Regions from separate parts of the Marinomonas sp. S3726 genome, predicted to be linked through region 2. Evidence: predicted binding sites of a transcription regulator. Region 2 holds the regulator's gene; the other holds the start of a gene.

Region 1 (4,436 bases), on a different contig from region 2:
AGCCTGAAGTGGAGAGGGGTTTATATTTTTGGGGGGGAGTAGGTCGAGGTAAAACGTATTTAATGGATACGTTTTATGATTGTTTGCCAACTGAAAGAAAGCTTCGTTTGCACTTTCACCGTTTTATGCAAATGGTCCATAAAGAGTTGCGTGAAGTTAAAGATGTTAAAAATCCATTGGAGGTCGTTGGAAAGCAAATATCGGCTAAAGCTGAGGTCTTATGCTTCGATGAATTTTTTGTGAAAGATATTACCGATGCAATGATTTTGGCAGGGCTTCTAAAAGTGTTGTTTGAAAATGGCACCAGCCTGGTGGCGACATCAAATATTGAGCCTGATGGCTTGTATGAAAATGGTTTGCAGCGAGCTCGCTTTTTACCTGCTATCGATCTGGTTAATAAACACACCCGTGTCATGAATATTGATGGTGGTGTTGACTATCGTTTACGTGCGCTCAAACAGGCAAGTCTTTACTATACGCCACTAGGACAAGAGTCAGAGGCTGCTTTAGCGGCTTGTTTTGCTCGTTTAGCGCCTGATTTAGCGCAAGCAAAAGAAGGTGGTGTGGTAGAAATTGAAAACCGAAAGATACATTTACAGAATAGTTGTGAAGATATCGCTTGGTTTGACGTATACGCATTATGTGATGGGCCGAGAAGTCAGGTTGATTATATTGAAATCGCAAAACTTTATACTACGGTTATCGTGTCTAATGTTCCTCAGTTTGATACGACTCGTGATGATATGGCTAGGCGATTTATTAATTTAGTGGATGAGTTTTATGACAGGCATGTAAAACTTATTGTGTCCGCAGAAGTAGAAATTCCTGAAATATATAAAGGAACACAATTGGCTTTTGAGTATGACAGAACCGTCAGTCGTTTACTTGAAATGCAATCTGAAGAGTACTTGTCGCTAGAACATAGGCCATAAAGGTAAGTGATAGCGATAATATCTTAATGTTTATCTAGGATGTGCTCTTTATAAAGTAGGGTGGAATGTGTATAATCCGCTCGCCTTTTTTAAAAGGTATATGCACGTTATGTTTTCGATACGAAGACATAACCAATAATAATAGGTATTGAGCATGTCAATACATGCTAAATGAAAGGGTTTTTGATGAAAACTTTTACTGCAAAACCTGCTGAAGTAAGACGCGACTGGTTCGTAGTTGATGCTGAAGGCAAAACTTTAGGCCGTTTGGCTACCGAGATTGCTCGTCGTTTACGCGGTAAGCATAAAGCTGAATATACTCCTCATGTTGACACTGGTGATTACATCGTTGTTATCAATGCTGATAAAGTTCATGTTACAGGTAACAAGGCTAAAGCTAAACAATACTACCGTCACACTGGTTATCCAGGTGGCTTGCGTTCGATGAACTTTGAAACGCTGATCGATCATGCTCCAGAGCGCGTTCTTGAACTCGCAGTTAAGGGTATGTTGCCAAAAGGTCCTTTGGGCCGCGCTATGCACAAGAAAATGAAAGTGTATGCTGGTACTCAACATCCACATGCAGCTCAACAGCCGCTAGAACTTAATATTTAATACGGAAGATCATTATGTCAGCTACTCAATACTACGGTACAGGTCGTCGCAAATCATCTACCGCTCGTGTATTCCTTAAGGCCGGTACTGGTAACCTAGTTATCAACGACCGTTCTCTAGAGCAATATTTCGGCCGTGAAACTGCGCAAATGGTTGTTCGTCAACCACTAGAGCTTGTTGAAGCAACAGAAAAATTTGACGTTTACATCACTGTTAAAGGTGGTGGTATCTCTGGTCAAGCTGGTGCTATTCGTCACGGTATTACACGTGCATTGTTACAGTATGATGAGACACTACGTCGTTCTCTACGTACTGCTGGTTACGTTACTCGTGACTCTCGTGAAGTAGAACGTAAAAAGGTTGGTCTACGCAAAGCGCGTCGTCGTCCTCAGTTCTCCAAGCGTTAATCTTGGGATACTTCCAAACGCCTGGTTATCCAGGCGTTTTTTTTATGCGATATGTCAATGTCGCTCTTCTGGTGATGAGACTTTTCTTGCCAGAACCCTTTGTTTTTTTTACTATTTGCACTGCATTCATATTGGGGTTCGTCATACTCTAATTTGGGATTTGTAATTTGGTGGGAGAGAACCATAATGAGTCAAAGCGACGTTAATAAAGGTCGACGTCGATTCCTGGTCGGAACAACAAGTGCTATTGGCGCGGTTGGTGCGGTCGGTATCGCTACCCCCTTTGTTGCTTCTTGGAAGCCGAGCGCAAAAGCGAAAGCTGCTGGTGCGCCAGTTAAAGTTGATGTCAGTAAGTTAGAAACTGGTCAACAAATGATAGTCGAGTGGCGTGGGCAGCCTGTTTGGGTCGTGAAACGATCTAAAGAGACACTTGATAATCTAACAAAAATTTCTGATCAACTTAGTGATCCATCTTCTGAAAAAGATCAGCAACCTGAGTATGCACAAAATGCGTACCGCTCTATTAAACCTGAAATTGTAGTGCTACTAGGTATTTGTACACACCTTGGCTGTTCTCCAACATACCGTCCAGAATTAGCTCCAGAGGACTTAGGTCCTGAATGGGTTGGTGGTTATTTCTGTCCTTGTCATGGTTCTCGCTTTGACTTAGCTGGACGTGTATACAAGAGTGTTCCTGCGCCAATCAACTTATTAGTGCCGCCTTATCAATACCTTTCTGATAATGTGATCTTAATTGGTGATGACGGAGGTAACGCGTAATGGCCGATTTTAAAGAATCGAAAGGCTTGATGGGTTGGATTGACGCTCGTCTTCCTGTAACTGAAGCCTTTGAAAAACACATGAGCAAATATTATGCTCCGAAAAACTTCAATGTGTTTTATATCTTTGGTGTTCTTTCTCTTGTTGTACTTGTTAACCAAATACTAACTGGTGTGTGGTTGACAATGAGTTATACCCCTTCAGCGGAAGCAGCTTTTGCTTCGGTTGAATACATCATGCGAGATGTTGAGTATGGCTGGCTAATTCGCTATTTGCATTCAACAGGTGCTTCGGCATTTTTTGTTGTTGTTTATATGCATATGTTTAGAGGCTTGTTATATGGTTCTTATCAAAAACCACGTGAATTAGTTTGGTTGTTTGGTATGGCTATTTATCTTGCTTTGATGGCTGAAGCTTTCATGGGTTACTTACTGCCTTGGGGACAAATGTCTTACTGGGGTGCGCAGGTAATTATCTCTTTGTTTAGTGCGATTCCTTTAATTGGACCAGATTTAGCAGAATGGATCCGTGGTGACTACTTGATTTCAGGTATTACACTGAACCGTTTCTTCTCTTTGCATGTTATTGCTCTGCCTCTCGTTATCGTTGCACTTGTAGTATTGCACTTGTTGGCATTGCACCATGTGGGTTCTAACAACCCTAAAGGTGTTGATATCAAGAAGTATAAAGATGAAAACGGTGTGCCATTAGACGGTATTCCATTCCATCCTTTCTATACAACTCATGACTTGGTAGGTATTGCAGTCTTCTTATTTGTTTTCTGTTCAGTGGTTTTCTTCTTCCCTGAAATGGGAGGATACTTCCTTGAGAAACCAAACTTTGAAGCAGCTAACCCGCTTAAAACACCTGAGCATATCGCACCAGTGTGGTACTTTACGCCTTTCTATGCAATCTTGCGTGCTGTTACCTTCCCGCTATTTGGCTTAGATGCTAAGTTCTGGGGTGTTGTGGCTATGGGTGGTGCTATCGCGATTTTGTTTGTATTGCCTTGGTTGGATAGAAGTCCAGTTAAATCAATGCTTTACAAGGGTTGGATGAGTAAGCTTGCACTCTTTATTTTCTGTATCAGTTTTGTTGTATTGGGTGTGTTAGGTGTTCTTCCTTCAACTGATGGTAGAACAACAGCAGCTCAAATCGCTTCTGTAATATACTTTGCGTATTTCATTCTAATGCCTTGGTATACACGTTGGGAAAGCACTAAGCCTGTGCCAGAGAGGGTGTAATTATGAAAAAAATTATTGCTACTATTACTCTGGCATTGCTACCAGCACTGGGTTTTGCTGCAGGTAGTTCTGTAGAGCTAGAAGACATGACGCCTGATCTTCATGACAAAGCGTCTCTACAGCGTGGTTTAAATACTTTCGCAAACTATTGTTTAGGTTGTCATGATGCTGGTTATGCTCGTTTTGAGCGTGCAGCAACTGACCTTGGTATTCCTGCAGATCTTTTCACTGAAAACTTATTGCCAGCGGGTAATAAAATTGGTGATTTGATGGCTAACTCTATGGACTCTAAAGATGCTAAAGCTTGGTTTGGTGCTCCGCCACCAGATTTAACGCTTCAGGCTCGTGTTCGTGGTAGTGACTGGGTTTACAGTTATCTAAAAGCTTTCTATGAAGATGAGACTCGTCCTTGGGGTGTAAACAACACTGTATTCCCAAATGTCGGTATGCCGAATGTT
Region 2 (4,436 bases):
CCCATCAGAACTCGTAAACAGGCATTTTTAGCAGGTTTCGTATGGGGCTGGCTTCCTTGTGGCCTCGTTTATTCAAGCCTAATCTGGATTTCAGCAAGATCAACTCCACTAGAAGCAATTATACTTATGCTTGCTTTTGGCCTTGGCACCATGCCTGCTATGCTAGCAACTGGAATTTTCAGCAAAAGCCTAAAAGATAGCTGGAAGCAGTATCACCTCAACACTGTCAGTGGAATCTTTATGCTCATTTACGCCGTATGGACATTTCCTTTTTTCCAAAACTTAATACAAGACGTATTTACTCGATAGCACTATATTTATAAAACACGCCAACCAAAATACTGACATATATCAATTTTTAAATCTCCTTAGCAGTTAAAATACTATAAGAATTTTTAATAGGACGTTTAGATGCTCTGGAATACACAACTCATTCAAAAATATAATATTTCGGGTCCTAGATACACCTCTTACCCTACTGCACCCCAATTCAATAGCAGTATTAGCAAACTTTCATTAATTGAAGAAATGCTTACGCCCTCGAACAAGCCATTGAGCCTTTACTTCCATGTACCCTACTGCGCAAAGCTCTGCTATTACTGTGCTTGCAACAAAGTCATCACATCAAATTATAAAAAGGGTGATGAATATTTAGAGCTTTTAATTGAAGAAATCAGATTAAAGTCCTTGATGCTTAGCAACGAAAGAGAAGTTCAACAACTTCATTTTGGCGGCGGCACACCTACTTTTTTATCAGTTGAAGCCTTCAAAAAACTAATCAGCTATATCAAGCAAGAATTTAACCTGCTATCTGATGACAAAGGTGAATACAGCATTGAGGTTGACCCAAGAGAAGTAAGCCTAGAAAAACTAGAAGCTCTTCGAGAATTAGGGTTTAACCGACTAAGCTTCGGCATTCAAGATTTTGATAAAAGAGTTCAAACAACCATTAACCGCATACAAAGCTATGAGCTAATCGACAGCCTAATGCAGCATAGCCGTCAACTTGGCTATCATTCAATAAACTTTGACCTTATTTATGGGCTCCCATATCAGAGTGTAGAAAGTTTTAAACATACGCTAAACCAAGTCATCGAACTTGATCCAGATAGAATATCTGTATTTAACTATGCACATTTACCTAAGCGTTTTGCCTCACAAAGACAGATTCCAGAAGATCAATTCCCAGACACAGATACTAAATTAGCCATTCTTAAATTATGCATAGATATGCTTACCAGTGCGGGCTATCAATACATAGGAATGGATCATTTTGCCAAACCCAAGGATGCGTTGGCACAAGCACAAAATAAAGGAGAGTTGAAACGGAATTTCCAAGGATATACGACACATGCAAACTGTGACCTATTGGCTTTCGGCACATCAGCCATTAGCCAAATAGGCAATACATATGTTCAAAACCATACGGCAACAAAAGATTATCGCAAAAGCATTGAGAACGGCCAGTTAGCGATTATGAAGGGATACATGAGTAATCGTGACGACCAAATAAGACATAAGGTAATTATGTCTTTAATTTGCAACTTTGAACTAGATTCAAGTGATGTAGAGAGTGAGTTTAATATTGTATTTTCAAATTACTTTAAAAATGAGCTATCAGAACTTAGAAAACTAGAAGAAGACAGCATTATTGAGTTAACAAATGAGCCAAACCTCCATATAAAGGTAACTGACTCAGGAAGACTTTTAATCCGCTGTATTTGCATGACTTTTGATAAATATTTAAATAACGTAATTTCATACTCTAAAGTAATTTAGAAACATAGATCAAGTTCAGGGAGATCATTATGTCTGTAGCTCTTAACAACGCTCGATTTAACAGCAAGCTTACATCTCAATGTCAAAATTGCAGCCTAAGCGCGCTTTGCCTGCCAATTTCTTTAGCTGATGACGATGTGAATCGATTAGATCAGATCATTGAACGCAAAAAACCTTTGAAAAAAGGAGACATCTTATTTCGTCAGGGAGACGAATTTGAGTCTGTGTATGCAGTAAGAACAGGTACACTAAAAACGTTTAACATTACGAATTCCGGTGAAGAACAAATTACTGGCTTTTATTGCCCAAGCGAATTACTTGGCCTAAGCGGTATCGATAAAAACATTTACCCAGTTTCTGCAAAAGCTCTCGAGACAACAACGGTTTGTGAAATCCCATTTTCTCATTTGGAGCAGCTTTCTGAGCAAATCCCAACTCTTAAGCACCAGCTCTTTAAAGTAATGAGCCGTAAGATCTGTGACGACCAACAAATGATGGTGTTACTTGGCAAGAAAAATGCTGATGAGAAAGTTGCCTCCCTGCTACTTAACTTAAGTGCTCGCTTTAAAAAGCGTGGTTACTCTGCCACATCATTTAGACTTGCTATGTCACGAGGTGAAATTGGCAACTATTTAGGTTTAGCTGTTGAAACCGTTAGTCGAGTCATTACTCGATTCCAAAAAAACGGCATGATCCAAGTAGACGGTAAAGAAATTAGCATTATCGACCTAGATCAAATGCAAAAACTAATCGGCATGTCAGAAGATTGTGATAAAATTGAAAGCATTTAATAGCTAATACAAGGCGATATAATGCTTTACGATGATTTTTACATCAAATCTTTAATCCAAACCGTTGAAGACTGGCCAAAACAAGGGATCAGCTTTAGAGATATTACTCCTATATTCTCAGACCCTAAGGGTTTGAGAATGGTAGTCGATGCTTATATTCACAGATACATTTCAACCGATATTAGTCACATCGCATGCATTGATGCACGTGGCTTTCTAATTGCTTCAATACTCGCTTATGAGCTACAGAAGCCATTAATTTTGGTAAGAAAAAAAGGCAAACTACCTGGTGCAACAATTTCTCAAAAGTATGCCTTGGAGTATGGGGAAGCCGAGCTAGAAATTCAAGAAGGTGCAGTATCTGAAGGTGACCAAGTATTACTCTTTGATGATTTAATCGCTACAGGTGGCACTCTGACTGCTGCTATCAGCCTATTAAAATCACAAGGCGCTAATATTAAGGAAGTTGCAGCAATTATTGATCTTCCTGATTTGAAAGGCAGTGAAATCATCAGCGACTTAGAGATACCTGTCTATAGTCTTTGCGCCTTTGAAGGCGAATAAAAAAAGGGCGCTAATCTAGCGCCCTTTTTATTTATATCAACTAACCTTATTTAGAAATAAGCTGCTACACCAAAGTGCACACCTTCATCTAATGTATATTTGTCACTATAATCATTAAATTCTGTCTTAACAACACTATAGCTAAAGTAAATTCTTGCATTACGTGTTGCATAATACTCAACCCTTAGATCAGCCTCATGCTGTCTTTTCATATCACCATAGGTAAAAAGTCCAGGGTAGTAATAACCAGAAGCATACAAGCTCACACGGTTAGCTTGTGGGATAATATAACGGTAGTAACCACCTAATCCAATGGCATAACCAGAGTCATTTACACCTAAATCACCTTCCACAGCACGCAATCTAGCACCAACACCTACTTCAATAGGATCTGCTTTATCAACTATCATTACACCAAGATAACCAGACTTACCGCCTTCAGAGAGATATAAGGCGCCTGCTTCTATTTCTATTGGATCAATACTTAAAGACGCATTTAATTTGGCCGTATCGTCAGATAATGTACCTGAAACACTGGATGCATTCGCTCCAACACTTAACAAACCAAGCGCAAATGTAATTGCATATTTATTAAAACTCATCAATATATCCTATAGTGAAATTATATTTAATTTATCTAAGGCATCAGGACTAATAGATAAATCTTTAAAATCAAATAAACTCGTGTCAGCCATATGCGATGGTACGATATTTTGCATACTTGTAAAAAGCGTATCGGTACGGCCCGGGTATTCTTTATCCCATTGTTGTAACATATTTTTGATTACTTGACGCTGTAAATTTTCTTGAGAGCCACAAAGATTACAAGGAATAATAGGGTATTCTTTTAACTCAGAAAAAGCTTCTATATCTTTTTCCTTACAATAAGCTAACGGCCTAATCACCATATGACGGCCATCATCACTTAACAGCTTAGGTGGCATTGACTTGATTTTCCCACCAAAAAACATATTCAAAAACAAAGTTTCTAATATGTCATCTCTATGATGACCAAGGGCAATTTTAGTTGCACCAATCTCATCTGCGAAGCCATATAAAGAACCACGCCTTAAACGAGAGCACAAACCACAGGTCGTCTTCCCTTCTGGCACTAATTCTTTAACGATACTATAAGTGTCACGTTCTAGAATATGAAAATCAACGCCAATTGAAGATAAGTATTCAGGTAAAATATGCTCAGGAAAACCAGGTTGTTTTTGATCTAAATTAACAGCAACAATACTAAATTCAATTGGAGCACTTGCTTGGAGGTTTCTAAGAATCTCCAACATAGTATAAGAA

The links. The regulator FNR, encoded in region 2, switches genes on or off when oxygen is low (the NO sensors DNR and NnrR bind a similar motif). The targets are predictions, from matches to a motif close to TTGATNTANATCAA.
Region 1: a site for FNR is predicted at 1,999-2,012, ahead of petA (ubiquinol-cytochrome c reductase iron-sulfur subunit). Genes of this name have one in related genera too.

The regions. Positions count from the first base shown of each region.
Region 1 covers NZ_JXYC01000010.1:99,862-104,297, forward strand. The annotation lists gene zapE (cell division protein ZapE) at 1-932, shown strand, start outside; gene rplM (50S ribosomal protein L13) at 1,119-1,547, shown strand; gene rpsI (30S ribosomal protein S9) at 1,562-1,954, shown strand; gene petA (ubiquinol-cytochrome c reductase iron-sulfur subunit) at 2,141-2,734, shown strand; gene TW85_RS09305 (cytochrome bc complex cytochrome b subunit) at 2,734-3,978, shown strand; gene TW85_RS09310 (cytochrome c1) at 3,981-4,436, shown strand, end outside.
Region 2 covers NZ_JXYC01000012.1:165,038-169,473, reverse strand. The annotation lists gene TW85_RS11425 (sulfite exporter TauE/SafE family protein) at 1-309, shown strand, start outside; gene hemN (oxygen-independent coproporphyrinogen III oxidase) at 412-1,779, shown strand; gene fnr (fumarate/nitrate reduction transcriptional regulator Fnr) at 1,809-2,570, shown strand; gene TW85_RS11410 (adenine phosphoribosyltransferase) at 2,592-3,134, shown strand; gene TW85_RS11405 (YfaZ family outer membrane protein) at 3,185-3,736, opposite strand; gene ttcA (tRNA 2-thiocytidine(32) synthetase TtcA) at 3,746-4,436, opposite strand, start outside.